2 regions of the Serratia plymuthica genome follow, and region 2 is predicted to be linked to the other one. Evidence: predicted binding sites of a transcription regulator. Region 2 holds the regulator's gene; the other holds the start of a gene.
What was found. The regulator CRP, encoded in region 2, controls carbon source genes, mostly activating them, when cyclic AMP is high. The targets are predictions, from matches to a motif close to ATGTGANNNNNNTCACAT.
Positions count from the first base shown of each region.

Region 1: a site for CRP is predicted at 4,481-4,498, ahead of msrB (peptide-methionine (R)-S-oxide reductase MsrB). Genes of this name have one in related genera too.

Region 1 is NZ_CP068771.1:2,708,705-2,716,300, reverse strand. It holds gene yeaG (protein kinase YeaG) at 1-964, opposite strand, end outside; gene JK621_RS12565 (MipA/OmpV family protein) at 1,394-2,158, shown strand; gene JK621_RS12560 (D-hexose-6-phosphate mutarotase) at 2,324-3,199, opposite strand; gene gapA (glyceraldehyde-3-phosphate dehydrogenase) at 3,278-4,273, opposite strand; gene msrB (peptide-methionine (R)-S-oxide reductase MsrB) at 4,622-5,035, shown strand; gene JK621_RS12545 (YeaC family protein) at 5,099-5,371, shown strand; gene JK621_RS12540 (glycoside hydrolase family 18 protein) at 5,409-6,689, opposite strand; gene pncA (bifunctional nicotinamidase/pyrazinamidase) at 6,922-7,554, opposite strand; gene ansA (asparaginase) at 7,578-7,596, opposite strand, start outside.
Region 2 is NZ_CP068771.1:3,867,762-3,875,357, reverse strand. It holds gene JK621_RS18000 (hydrolase) at 71-1,051, shown strand; gene JK621_RS17995 (YheU family protein) at 1,048-1,281, shown strand; gene JK621_RS17990 (phosphoribulokinase) at 1,433-2,302, shown strand; gene JK621_RS17985 (OsmC family protein) at 2,348-2,755, opposite strand; gene crp (cAMP-activated global transcriptional regulator CRP) at 3,135-3,767, shown strand; gene JK621_RS17975 (YccS/YhfK family putative transporter) at 3,822-5,897, shown strand; gene argD (bifunctional acetylornithine/succinyldiaminopimelate transaminase) at 5,936-7,153, opposite strand; gene JK621_RS17965 (aminodeoxychorismate synthase component II) at 7,285-7,596, opposite strand, start outside.

The DNA.
Region 1 (7,596 bases), 1.2 Mb from region 2:
CAAGGAAGGCCTCGTTGTTTTTGTTGTTGCGGAAGGTCACCCATTCGGATTCGTTGGAGTGAGCCAGAATAATCCCGCTGAACGGCAGGGCGGAGATGCCTTCGGTACCGTTATAGTTACCTTCCTGAGTGGCGGTCAGCAGAGGGTGCAGCACCTTAATCGGTGCTTTGAACATCTCTACAAACTCCATAATCCCCTGGTTGGCACGGCACAGGGCGCCGGAATAGCCGTAGGCATCCGGATCGTTCTGGGCGTGGTTCTCCAGTTTACGGATATCCACTTTCCCCACCAGCGCAGAGATGTCCTGGTTGTTCTCATCCCCCGGTTCCGTCTTGGCGATGGCGATCTGTTCCAGAATCGAAGGGCGCACTTTCACTACTTTGAATTTGGTGATGTCGCCGCCAAATTCATGCAGGCGCTTCGCCGCCCACGGCGACATGATAGTGCCGAGGTAGCGGTTCGGGATGTTGTATTCTTTTTCCAGAATATTGGCATCTTCCTGCGGATTAAACAGGCACAGCGGATGGTCGTTGACCGGGCTGCGTTCTCCGTTGGCGCTCAGCGTGTAAATAGGCACGCGTTGCATCAGCGCTTTCAGGCGTTCGGCCAGCGATGATTTCCCGCCGCCGACCGGGCCCAGCAGGTACAGGATCTGTTTCTTCTCTTCGAGACCTTGCGCGGCGTGTCTCAGGTAAGAAACTATCTGTTCAATAGCTTCTTCCATGCCGTAGAACTCTTCGAATGCCGGATAGCGTGCGATCACCCGGTTAGAGAACAGGCGAGACATGCGTGACTCAAGCGCGGTGTCGACCATAACGGGTTCGCCGATAGCCATCAGCAGACGTTCGGCCGCATTGGCATACGCACTGCGATCTTGCCGGCAAATGGTAAGAAATTCCTGCAGTGTGAACTCTTCGTCCTTGGCAGCTTCATAGCGCTGGCGATAGTGGTCAAATATGTTCATGATGCCCGTCCTTTTCGTTATTAGCACAGGTTAAAGGGAGCTGGTGATAGTGTTTTGGCTCCCGAAAGAAGAAGTTATTACCTGAGTACAGCAACCCGTATGCCAACTTGGTGCGCTTATTATCGCGAGTTGCGCTGTATTGCCACTGGGCCCAGGATAAATTCACCTTCTGATTTAAGCTTAGTTGGCATACCGGAAAATTTCCTGCGCCATAAAAAGCTTTTTTTAAGTCATATCAATGACTCAGTTGTGACAGGGATGGCCAAACGCCTTGTCTGGCGCGGGCTGCGGCAAAAAACGTCATTGTTCTGCCATGATTAATTCATATTTCCGATCTAAGTTATTCGATCTTGGTCATTTTCTATTGTAAAGATTTAGCGTGTAACGGTGTTTTCACATAAACTAAGCCAGCTATTAACCCTGTTATTTATGGAAAAAGAACCAGTGAAGATATTTCAACTCAAAACGCTAGCAATTATCGCTTCCGCAATGGTTTGCGCACAAAGTGCTCAGGCAGGAACCTGGTCGCTCGGCGCCGCAGCGCTGGTTAGCCCTGACGCGTACCGTGGTTATCAGGACCGCGTCTACCCGGTACCCGTTATTAACTATGAAGGCGACGACTTCTACTTCCGCACGCTGACTGCCGGGTATTACCTGTGGAAAGATCAGGAAAATCAGCTGAGCGTCATGGGGTATTACTCGCCGTTTGGTTACCGTCCTGGCGACAGTGACGACGATCGCATGAAACGCCTGGATAAACGTCGCGGTACGTTGATGGCTGGCCTGGCTTATACCCATAATGCCGAATGGGGCTCGATCCGCACCACATTTACCGGTGATATGCTGAACAACAGCAACGGTCTGATGGGGGATGTCGCCTATCTCTACAAATTCGATTTAGACGCTTTGACTCTGGTTCCTGGCGTGGGCGTGATGTGGAGCAGCAAAAACCAGAACAAATACTACTATGGTGTCAGCGATCACGAATCTCGCCGCAGCGGTCTGGACAGCTACACGCCAGGCGACAGTTGGGCACCTTACGTTGAGCTGAGCGCCAACTATCAGATCAACAAGGACTGGAATGCTTTCTTCACCGGGCGTTACATCCAACTGTCTGATGAAGTCAAAGACAGCCCAATGGTTGATAAATCTTACACCGGGTTGTTGATGACGGGTGTGAGCTACAGCTTCTAAAATCAAATTGCACAAACATTGTGCAATGACTGCATTGAAAAGGGGCATTCGTGCCCCTTTTGCACATCTGTGGTGCATTAAATGATGCTGATATCGTGTGGGTAGGGGGTTGGGTGGTCGGAGAAGGGAGCTAAGCAGGGCGAGCGGTTTGTCGCCCTGAGAGCATCAGGCGTTTTTACGGCAGCGGAAGGTTACCGCCAGCCGTGCAGGTTGTTCGCCTGCGGCCACCAGTGGTTTACTGACGCGGCCGGTTTCCACGCAAACCATGGTTTTATAACCGTCATTCGCCATATCTGCCATACTGCAGGACAGTTCCACGCCCGGGTTCCAGGCAATGACATCGCTCATATGATGGTGATGAACCTCAATGGTGCGTTGTAGTGCAGGATCCTTGATCAGGCTGAACGCGTCCGGCTTGGTGTAGACCCGATCGGTTTGGCCAATAAACGCCACATCCCCAGTCTGGCGAGCTTCCGCTCCACCGGCCACTTTGTCGAGATAAGGTTCGCCAAGGCCTGCAACTTTAACTTGTTCAATATCACCGACCTGGAAGTAAGTATGCAGCGCAGCGGTAGCCTGGTAGTCGCCGTGGGACTCCAGCTCGATCTCGCATTCTTCACCCAGCTTGAAACGGGCAATCAGCGTAAAGGCATGTGGCCACAGCTTGCGGGTTTGCTCATTGTCTTTCAGCGTAAAGGTCAGAATGACACCGCTGTCGTCTTCATCATGCGCGGTCAGATTCCAGGATTGATTGCGGGCGAAACCGTGCGAGGGTTGTGCTACCGGGCCAAACCAGGGCCAGCAAATAGGCACGCCGCCGCGAATGGCGCTCCCTTTTTTGAATGGCGTGTTATTGCTCAGCCAGATAACCGGTTTGTCGCCGGTAGGTTGCCAGGCCAGCAGATGCGCGCCCTGTAGCGCGACAGCAGCGCGAACTTTCGGGTGGGATACGACCACCACCGGCAGTTCTTCGAGCTGACGTTGACTGATGTAAGGTGAAATTTGTTCGGTAACGGGCAGGGTGAAAATTTTTTCGTTCATTATGTAGCCTTTTTTTCGCCGTAGAAACAAAAAAGGCGACAAAAATGTCGCCCTTATTATCAGCTTTACATCATTCCATTATTTGGAGATGTGAGCGATCAGATCCAGAACTTTGTGGGAGTAACCCGTTTCGTTGTCGTACCAGGAAACCAGTTTCACGAAGTTGTCGTTCAGTGCGATACCGGCTTTGGCATCGAACACGGAAGTCAGAATTTCGCCGTTGAAGTCGGTAGAAACCACTTCGTCTTCAACATAACCCAGAACGCCTTTCATTGAACCTTCAGAAGCTTCTTTGATGGCTTTCTTGATTTCTTCGTAGGTCGCTGCTTTTTCCAGACGAACGGTCAGGTCAACTACAGACACGTTTGGAGTCGGAACGCGGAACGCCATACCGGTCAGTTTGCCTTTCAGCTCTGGCAGAACGATGCCAACTGCTTTGGCTGCGCCGGTAGAAGAAGGGATGATGTTCTGGGATGCGCCGCGGCCGCCGCGCCAGTCTTTGTGAGACGGGCCATCAACGGTTTTTTGAGTAGCGGTGGTCGCGTGAACGGTAGTCATCAGACCTTCGACGATGCCGAAGTTGTCGTTGATAACTTTAGCCAGCGGAGCCAGGCAGTTAGTGGTGCAAGATGCGTTGGAAACGATATCCTGGCCAGCGTATTTTTCAAAGTTTGCGCCACGTACGAACATTGGGGTAGCGTCTTTTGAAGGGCCGGTCAGAACAACTTTCTTGGCGCCTGCAGTGATGTGTTTACGTGCGGTTTCGTCGGTCAGGAAGATACCGGTCGCTTCTGCAACCACGTCAACACCCACTTCGTTCCACTTCAGGTTAGCCGGGTCTTTCTCTGCGGTAACACGGATGGTTTTGCCGTTAACAACCAGATGGCCGTCTTTGACTTCCACAGTGCCTTTGAAACGGCCGTGAGTAGAGTCAAATTTCAGCATGTAAGCCATGTACTCTGCGTCCAACAGGTCGTTGATTGCAACGATTTCGATGTCGGAACGTTCTTGAGCAGCACGGAAAACAATGCGACCGATACGGCCAAAACCGTTGATACCTACTTTGATAGTCATATATTCCACCAGCTATTTGTTAGTGAATAAAAGGTTGGTTGTAAAATTACAAAAACCTTACCAAGCGTCAAGCGGAATCGTGTCAATTCTTGCGTCAAATCAAATCGCGGAGCTTGATCTGCGCGCTTCTTGCACATTCCGTTTGCGTTCGGCCTCATCCGTTATATGGGGTCAAACCGCTAAGTATAAAGTCACCCTGCTTCATATATGTGATCGGTGTCACATAATGTCGCGACGTGACCTTTATGCGCTACAGTTTAGGCCAAAAAGCACTGCAATGTTGTTAATTTTTTGTTATTATTACTCATTGTTTTCGTTGACATTATCCACATTCAGAGAATCACGCAAATGGCTAAAGACACAACCCCTGACCATCCGGCCACGGAACTGAATGAAATCCAACGTTATGTGACCCAACAACGGGGCACTGAAGCGCCGTATTCCGGTAAATTGCTGCACAACAAGCGCGAGGGTGTATACCATTGCCTGTGCTGCAATCATCCGCTGTTCTATTCCGACAGCAAGTATGACTCCGGCTGTGGCTGGCCAAGCTTTTATGAGCCGGTATCCGACGATGCGATTCGTTATATTGATGATAATTCGCACAATATGCATCGGGTCGAGATTCGCTGCGGTCACTGTGACGCTCATCTGGGCCACGTATTCCCCGATGGCCCGCAGCCTACCGGTGAGCGCTTCTGCGTTAACTCGGCTTCGCTGAGTTTTACCGACGGTGAGAGCGGCGAAAAAACCGCCGGCTGAGGCATATTCAGCCAGAAAAATCGATTCAGCTAATTATTCTTCCACGAGTGAGGAAATGCTCTGATGGACGTGAAAGACCTGATTGCCGCAATGACCCCGGAAATCTATCAGCGCCTGGTGCAGGCCGTAGAATTGGGCAAATGGCCGGACGGCGTTGCGCTGACGCCGGAACAGAAAGAAAACAGTTTGCAGGCGGTGATGCTGTGGCAATCGTTGAACAATGCCGACCCGCAACATATGACTATTGGCACTGACGGTCAGATTGTGATGAAGAGCAAGCAGGAACTGAAACAGCAGTTCGTTGCCGAACCGCTGGTTAAGCTGAAGCCGCAATAAATCGAACAGCAGGGCGATGCGTGCATCGCCCTGTGGTTTAGCGTTTCCCGCCGTTTATCCCCAGTGACTCTGCCAACTGGCGTGCCAGCCGATTGTTGTCGTCTGCGCCATACTCCCAGAACATGGCACCGCCCAGCCCTTTGCTTTTGATGTAGTCAGCTTTGATCGCGACCGAACGCGGATTCTCATACGAAATCGCAAACAAGGGTTTGCCCTCGGCGGATTGCAGGGTCAGATAGGGGACTTTGGCGTCGCTGTCCCAATGGGCGCTGAAGCGCCGTTGTGGGTCGTTCAGCAATTTGCTGACGATGTCGTTGTACTTGAAATAGCTGTCCTTGGTCAGATCCAACCCCAACGATTTGAACACGGCGGTTTCCCGCGCGGAAAAATAGGGGTGGGTAACCGGATTTTTAGCCGCATCCGGTTTATCCCAATCGATGCCCGGCTCCGTAGCCCGTTTAGGTACCCGGCCGTAAAAACCGATACCCAGGTTCAACTGTGCGGGCTTCAGTCCGGCAGCCAGATAGTTATCCACCACAAAATTGGCGCTATAACGATCGGCGGCGGCGACGGTTGGCCACTGTTTGGAGTCATACAGGTTGGAATTGAAATACTGGGTACCATACGCCATGTCGTAGGTCATCAGGTTGATGTAATCGAGATAGGGCGCAATGCCTTTCACATCGACCCATTCCTGCGGGCTTTTGGCGTTGGCGCCGACGGCGATGGTCAGCAATTTCCCTTTATCCAGCGCCTTATGCAGTTCTCCCAGCAGCAGGGTGAAGTTGGCTCGATCCGCCGGTTGGCTTTCGACCAGGCCCCAGGCGCCGTTGACCGGGTATTCCCAGTCGAGATCGATGCCGTCGAGTTGATAGCGTTTAATCACCTGTTGTACCGAGCGGATAAAGATTGCCCGGCTTTCCAGTGTGGCGGCGGCGCCGGAAAAACCGCGTGCTCCCCAACCGCCGACGGAAAGCAGCACCTTCAACTCCGGGTTTTGTTTGCGCAACACCGGCAACAGTTTTAGATCGGCCTCAACCTTCGGCGATAAATAGATCTGATGCAGACGCGCCGGGTCTTTCAACGCCGGGTTGGTTTCCTCTTTCTCGTTGTTGTAAATCAGGCCGAAAGAGTAGTTGAGGTGGGTGATTTGGGTGACGTCCAGCTTGTTGATATCGCCGCCGGGGCCGGCAGTGACATCGCCGCCACCGTTAAAATAGCCGACTGACAGGTAAGAAGCCGCGTGAGCCATGCCGACGCCGGCCATACCTAACTGCACCGCTACCAGCAAAGGCAGCAGTTTACGGGGTAATGCCATGTTATCTCCTTTGGTCGACAAGGCCGACCGAAACCGCCTCAGGCGGTAATATAAAGCCGGGCTCAAAGGGGCCCCGGATGCGTATAACCCATTGATGCCAAGGCATCAGCTGTCATAACAGCAAAAGCAACGCGCACGAACAAGATGTCATTACAGGGGAATGGTTGAAATGTGAGCGATATCGAGATTTGCGCGGGGGAGAAGAGGCGGGCGCGTTGGGCGCCCGATGGAATTAATGTGCGATGAATTGTGACAGGGTAACTAGCCGTGCACCGGCCTGTTCCATCGCCAGGAACGCTTTCTGGCTATCGCCTGGTTGCAAATCGACGCCACGGCAGCCGTCGGTAATGACTGCGGTCTCATACCCAAGCTCCAGCGCATCCAGAACGCTGAATTTCACGCAGTAATCGGTCGCCAGCCCCATGATGGCCAACCGGGTGACGCCCTGAGACCTCAACCAGCCGTCCAGCGCGGTTTGCGCACGGTGGCCGTTGTCAAAGAATGCGCTGTAGCTGTCGATATCCGGGTTTTGGCCTTTACGGAACACCTCGACAATGGCCTGTCGGTGCAACTGTGGATGAAGTTCCGCCCCTGGGCTTTCCTGCACACAGTGCACCGGCCACCACACCTGCGGCAATCCATCCAGTTCACCCAATGTGTTTACTTCGGCGTCTGAATTCACCGCAAAACTGCGGTGATTGGCAGGGTGCCAGTCCTGGCAAGCGACCACCGGTTCGCCGCGTGCCACGCAGGCGGCTATCGCCTGATTGGCGGCGATAACGGCGGCATCGCCGTCCGTCACCGCCAATGCGCCGCCGGGGCAAAAATCATTTTGCAAATCGATTAACAACAGGGCTGTTTTCATCTTGGCTCCGTATCTGGGCAGGGTTAGCCGGTAATGCTCAGC
Region 2 (7,596 bases):
CTCATGGTATCGAAGCTAACAGTGCGCTATTGATCAGACAATAGCCGCCAATAAGATTTTTACTCAGGTTATGCATGAATCCTTTCGCCCTTTAACCGGGGCCAGTAACCCACATTTGCAAACGCTGCTGCCACGGCTGGTGCGCCGCCGCGTGCGGTTGAAACCGCACTGGCAGCGGCTGGAATTGCCCGACGGCGATTTTGTCGATCTCGCCTGGAGCGAAGATCCGGCGCAGGCCGCCGGCAAGCCGCGCGTGGTGCTGTTCCATGGGCTGGAAGGCAACTTCTACAGCCCCTATGCCCATGGCCTGCTCAACGCCTGGCGTGAAAAAGGCTGGCTCGGGGTGGTTATGCATTTTCGCGGTTGCAGCGGCGTACCGAATCGCAAACAGCGCATCTATCACTCCGGAGAGACGGAGGATGCGCGCTTTTTTCTGCGGTGGCTGCGCGCCAGCCACGGCGAAGTGCCGACGGCGGCGGTTGGCGTCTCGCTCGGCGGCAACATGCTGGCCTGCTACCTGGCGCAGCAAGGGGCAGAGAGCCTGTTGCAGGCGGCGGTGATCGTGTCCGCTCCGCTGATGCTGGAGCCCTGCTCATTGCGCATGGATCAAGGGTTTTCGCGCGTTTATCAGCGCTATCTGCTCGGGCAGTTGAAACAAAACGCCACCCGCAAGCTGCTGCACTACCCCGATACCCTGCCGCTCAAACTGCCGCAACTCCGGGCGCTGCGCCGTATCCGCGATTTTGACGATGCCATAACCTCACGCGTCCACGGCTTTAGCGACGCCACCGATTACTACCGCCGTTGCAGCGCGCTGCCGCTGTTACCGGCAATTCAGACGCCGCTGCTGATCATCCATGCCAAGGACGATCCCTTCATGACCGACGCAGTGATCCCCGACATCGCCGGCCTGCCGCGCAACATTGAATACCAGTTGACCGAGTTTGGCGGCCACGTCGGCTTTGTCGGCGGCACTTTAAGCAAACCCCACATGTGGCTGGAATACCGCATTCCATCCTGGCTTTCCCCTTATCTGGAACCCGCAACGTGATTATCCCCTGGAAAGAACTGGAAACCGAGACGCTGAACAGCCTGATCGAATCCTTTGTGCTGCGCGAGGGCACCGACTACGGCGAACACGAACGTTCGCTGGAGCAGAAAGTGGAAGACGTTCGCCGCCAGTTGCAAAACGGCGAAGTGCTGCTGGTGTGGTCAGAACTGCATGAAACCGTCAACATCATGCCACGCGGGCAGTTCCGCGCCGGGCAGGAAGAAATTTAGTGTCAGCCGGTTCTATGACTGACGGAAAAAATCAGGTAACAATGAACCATTGCAAACCCGCGCGCGGAATTTTGCCCTTGGCGAAAGGGCGTCAAACAGACCAATAACCCTACTCTGACGCCGGCGCATTTAACACGGAGTGACAACCACCATGTCCGCCAAACATCCCGTTATCGCAGTGACCGGCTCCAGCGGCGCCGGCACCACCACCACCAGCGTGGCGTTCCGCAAGATATTCCAGCAGTTGAACATCCGCGCGGCGGAGCTGGAAGGCGACAGCTTCCACCGCTATACCCGGCCGGAAATGGACGCGGCGATCCGCAAAGCGCGCGATCTGGGTCGTCATATCAGCTATTTCGGGCCGGAGGCCAACGACTTCGGCCTGCTGCAGCAGAGCTTTATCGAGTACGGCAAGAACGGTACCGGACGGTCACGCAAATATCTTCATACCTACGACGAAGCGGTGCCCTATAACCAGGTACCCGGCACCTTTACGCCGTGGGAGGCGCTGCCGGCGCCGACCGACGTGCTGTTCTATGAAGGGTTGCATGGCGGCGTGGTTACCGACCATACCGACGTGGCCAAACATGTCGATCTGCTGGTCGGCGTGGTACCGATCGTTAACCTGGAGTGGATCCAAAAGCTGATCCGCGATACCGGCGAGCGCGGCCATTCACGTGAGGCGGTGATGGATTCGGTCGTGCGTTCGATGGAGGACTATATCAACTACATCACGCCGCAGTTTTCGCGCACCCACATCAACTTCCAGCGCGTGCCGACGGTCGATACCTCCAACCCGTTCGCCGCCAAAGCCATCCCTTCACTGGATGAAAGCTTTGTGGTGATTCATTTCCGTGGTCTGGATCAGATCGATTTCCCTTACCTGCTGGCGATGCTGCAAGGATCTTTTATCTCGCACATCAATACGCTGGTCGTGCCGGGCGGCAAAATGGGGCTGGCGATGGAGCTGATCATGGCGCCGCTGGTGCAGCAACTGCTGGAAGGCAAAAAAATCGAGTAATGGGCCGGTGCGCGGCGGCAGGCCGCGCCCCTTTCTGCTCGCGTTTTACGCCACGGCGCGGATTTCAAAGCTGTGGGTCACGCTGGCGGCCTTGTTCAGCATCAGCGATACCGAACAATATTTCTCGGCGGAGAGATTCACCGCACGTTCCACGATCTTGTCGGTCAGATCTTTGCCGGTCACGATAAAATGCAGGTTGATATGGGTAAATACGCGCGGCGCTTCTTCACGCCGTTCGGAGGTCAGTTTCACCTCGCAATCACGCACGTCATTCCGCCCTTTTTTCAGGATCGACACCACGTCGATAGCGCTGCATCCGCCCACCGACATCAGCACCATTTCCATTGGGCTGGGTGCTTTATCGCCGGCGTTGCCATCCATCAATACCTGATGACCGGACGAGGACTCACCCAGAAACGTCAACCCTTCTACCCACTTAACTCTCGCCTGCATGCTGGTCACTCCGGTTAATTTCTTAAAATCAGGGTACGCTTTCGCATAGAAACTGGCAACGGAACCTGATGCTAATCATGCGCGAGCAAGACAACACGAGACACCCGCCTCACTCTGTGCTACAAACAGAGCCGCAATAAATCTTTCCGGGACACTGATTTCAGGGAAACTCCCAGAGAAAGGCTCCTTTACCGGTATGTTAATAGAATGTAGCTTGCAGCGCTCCCGGCAAGTTAATATGCTAGAGCGACAGCGTATATTCATGACACGCCTCAAAACCTGCTGCCAGCCACCCTTAAAACAACGGCGACAGCACGTTTTACAGGGAACTCTGACCCCTGTGACACAAGGCAGCGATAACAACAGAGGATAACAGCGAATGGTTCTCGGCAAACCGCAAACAGACCCTACACTCGAATGGTTCCTGTCTCATTGCCATATCCACAAATATCCATCCAAAAGTACGCTGATTCACCAAGGTGAAAAAGCCGAAACGCTTTACTACATCGTAAAAGGCTCCGTCGCGGTGCTGATTAAAGATGAAGAAGGTAAAGAGATGATCCTGTCCTACCTTAACCAGGGGGATTTCATCGGCGAGCTTGGATTATTTGAAGAAGGCCAGGAGCGTAGCGCCTGGGTCAGGGCGAAGACCGCCTGTGAAGTGGCTGAGATTTCCTACAAGAAATTCCGCCAGCTGATTCAGGTCAACCCGGATATCCTGATGCGCCTGTCAGCGCAGATGGCAAGCCGCCTGCAAGTAACCTCGGAGAAAGTGGGTAACCTCGCCTTCCTGGACGTTACCGGCCGCATCGCGCAAACGTTGCTGAACCTGGCGAAGCAGCCCGATGCCATGACTCACCCAGACGGCATGCAGATCAAAATCACCCGCCAGGAAATTGGCCAGATCGTCGGTTGTTCACGTGAAACCGTCGGCCGCATTCTGAAAATGCTGGAAGATCAAAACCTGATCTCCGCCCACGGCAAAACCATTGTCGTTTACGGCACGCGTTAATCACTGAAAAAACGGCGCGATGATTCGCGCCGTTTTTTTATGCCCCGGCCGATCATGTGGCGTCGACTGATTTACCACCCGGAAGTCAATTACGCACTGCGGCAAACGCTGGTGCTGTGTCTGCCAGTGCTCTTTGGTCTGCTGATCGGCCACCTGCAACTCGGCCTGCTGTTTTCCCTGGTTCCCGCCTGCTGTAACATCGCCGGGCTGGACACACCCCACAAACGTTTTTTCAAACGCCTGATCGTCGGCGGCTCACTGTTTGCACTCAGCAGCCTGTTGCTGCAGCAGGCGTTGCTGTGGCAACTGCCGCTGCCGGCGTTGATGCTCGGCCTGGCTCTGCTGCTCGGCGTCAGCGGCGAAATCAGCCCGTTGCATGCCCGCCTGCTCCCCGCCGCGTTGATCGCCGCCATCTTTTCGCTCAGCATGGCCGGCACGGTACCGCTGTGGTACGCCCCCGTGCTGTATGTGGTGGGGACGGCCTGGTACGGCCTGTTCACCTGGTTCTGGTTCAAGCTGTGGAAAGAACAGCCGATGCGCGAATCGCTGAGCCAGCTTTATCTGGAACTGGCGGACTACTTCGAAGCCAAGTATTCCCTGTTAACCCAACATACCGATCCGCAAACCGCGTTACCGCCACTGCTGGTGCGCCAGCAAAAAGTGATGGACCTGATCAGCCTGCTGTATCAGCAGCTCAACTTTTTGCCGCACGCCAATAATCTCGAGCAAAAACGCCTGCAGCGAACCTTTCAGGTCGCGCTGGATTTACAGGAACACATTACCGTCAGCCTGCACCTGCCGGAAGAAGTGCAAAAGTTGGTGGAGCAGAGCCAGGCCGAGGCGATTATCCGCCGCAATGCGCAGGTGATTGCCGGCCGGTTGCGCACGGTGGCGCACGATATTCTCTACCATCAATACTCCCAGCGCTTCAGTATGACCCACGAGCTGGCGGCCCTGGAAAAAGTGGCAGCACAACACCCCGACAACCCGGTGGGCCAGTTCTGTTACTACCACTTCAGCCGCATCGCTCGCCTGCTGCGCACCCAGCATCCGTTATATCGCCGTGATCTGATGGCCAATCAAAACCGCCTGCCGTTCTGGCCGGCGCTGTTCAGCTACCTGTCACTCAAATCCAACGCCCTGCGCAATGCGGCCCGGTTAGGCGTGATGTTGGCGGCAGGCAGCAGCCTGGGCATGTTTTTCAACCTGCCAAAGCCTTACTGGATCCTGCTGACCATCATGCTGGTAAGCCAGAACGGCTATAACGCGACTCGGGTACGCATCCAGCACCGTGCGCTCGGCACATTGGCCGGGCTGGTGATCGCCGCCGGGTTGCTGCAATTGCAAATGCCCGAGGGCGCGACCCTGAGCGTGATGTTGGTCATCACGCTGGCAGCCTATCTGGTTTCGCGTAAAAACTACGGGCTGGCGGTGATAGGCTTTACGGTGACGGCGGTCTATACCCTGCAACTGCTGGCGTTGAACGGCACGCATTTCCTGATCCCTCGTCTGATCGATACCCTGATCGGTTGCGTGTTGGTGTTCGGCGGCACCATCTGGCTGTGGCCACAATGGCAAAGCGGCCTGCTGCGCAAGAACGCCCATCAGGCGCTGGAGAAAGATCAACAGGCGCTGCGCCTGCTGCTGGAAGAGCAGGAACCCGATCCCAGCGCGCTGGCTTACGCGCGCATGCAGGTGAACCAGGCGCACAACGCGCTGTTCACCTCGCTCAACCAGGCGATGCAGGAGCCGGGGTTTGAATCCAGCTATCTGGCAGATATGCGCCTGTGGGTGACGCACAGTCAATTTATTGTCGAACACCTGAACGCCATGACCATTCTGGCGCGCGAGCACTATATGCTGACGCCGAAGCTGGCGCAGGAGTATCTGCAAACCTGCGAGATCGCGCTGCAAAGCTGCCAGCAGCGGCTGGAATACGACGGGCCGAGCGGCAGCAACAGCATCATGCAGCCACCGGATTTGCACCCGGAAATGCCGGTCACCGAGATGGAGCGCCACCTGCGCCGCATCCTGTCTCACCTGAGCGTCATGCACACCATTTCGTCGCTGGCCTGGCGCCAGCGCCCGCATCACGGCATCTGGCTGAAACGCAAACTGCGCGATCAATAAGGGCGCCCTGCGGCGCCCCTTGTCATCCCGAGATAAGATTAAGCGTTAATCACGTCCTGCACCGCCAGTTCAAACAGCGCCATGCCATCGTCGATGTCTTTCAGCTCCACAACCAGCGAAGGCGCAAAGCGGATCACATTAGGGCCGGCGTTGAGGATCATCAGCCCACGCGCGGCGGCGGCGGTGAGGAAATCGCGCGCCTTGCCGTGATACGCTGGCGTCAGTTCGGCGCCAATCAGCAGGCCCATACCGCGAATGTCGCTGAAAATACCGTATTTCTCGCCGATTTTCCGCAATGCCTGCACGTACAGAAGATGACGCTGTTCGATGCCGCTCAGCACTTCCGGGGTATTGATCACGTCCAGCGCCGCTTCCGCCACCGCACAGGCCAGCGGATTACCGCCGTAAGTGGTGCCATGGGTGCCCACCTGCATCACCGAAGCAATCTCTTCCGTGGTCAGCATGGCGCTGACCGGGAAACCGCCGCCCAACGCTTTGGCGGTGGTGAGAATATCCGGCGTCACGCCATAATGCATATAGGCGAACAGTTTGCCGCTGCGCCCCATGCCGCTTTGCACTTCGTCGAACACCAGCAGTGCCTGGTGCTTATCGCACAGTTCGCGCACGCCTTTGAGGAATTCAGCGTCCACCGGGGTTATCCCGCCTTCGCCCTGAATAGGTTCCATCACCACCGCGCAGGTATGATCGTCCATCACCGCTTTTACCGCCGCCAGATCGTTGAACGGCACGTGCACGATATCCGCCGGTTTTGGGCCAAAACCATCGGAATACTTGGCCTGCCCGCCCACCGAAACGGTGAACAGCGTACGGCCGTGAAAGGCGTTATAAAACGCGATGATTTTGGTTTTATAGGGGCTGTGGCGGTTAATGGCGTAATGACGCGCCAGCTTGAAGGCCGCTTCATTGGCTTCCGCGCCTGAGTTGGCGAAAAATACCCGATCGGCAAAGGTGGCATCAATCAGTTTGCCTGCCAGGCGCAGTGCCGGCTCATTGGTGAAGACGTTGCTGGTATGCCACAAGGTTTCGCCCTGCTGCTTCAGCGCCTCAACCAAGGCAGGGTGGCAGTGCCCTAGCGCCGTGACCGCAATGCCACCGGAGAAATCGATGTACTCTTTCCCCTGCTGGTCCCACACGCGGCTGCCTTTGCCCTTCACCGGGACAAACTGGGCAGGTGCATAAACAGGCAAGATAACCTGATCAAAAGTGCTGCGGCTTACTGGGTATTTTTCGGTCATTATGGGGTCCGCCCTAAAAGTGATTCGGTATTCTCACTGCCATTAAGTGAAAATATAATCACAAAATATGCATAAAAAACCAATAAAGGGCAAATGCAAATCGTCTTCGTCGGCAAAAAAAACCTAACTGATTAACTTTTAAGAAAATTATCCAGCAGTTGGTGGCCCTGCTCGCTCAGGATGCTCTCCGGATGGAACTGCACACCCTCCAGCGCCAACTCAGGGTGGCGGATGCCCATGATTTCATCGCGAACGCCGTCGCGCTCGCTCCAGGCGGTGACTTCAAAGCAGGCCGGCAGCGTGGCGGCTTCCAGCACCAGCGAGTGGTAACGGGTAACGGTCAACGGGTTGTTCAGCCCGCGAAATACGCCGCCGTCGAGATGACGGATCGCCGAGGTTTTACCGTGCATCACCTCGCGGGCGCGCACCACCTTTGCCCCAAA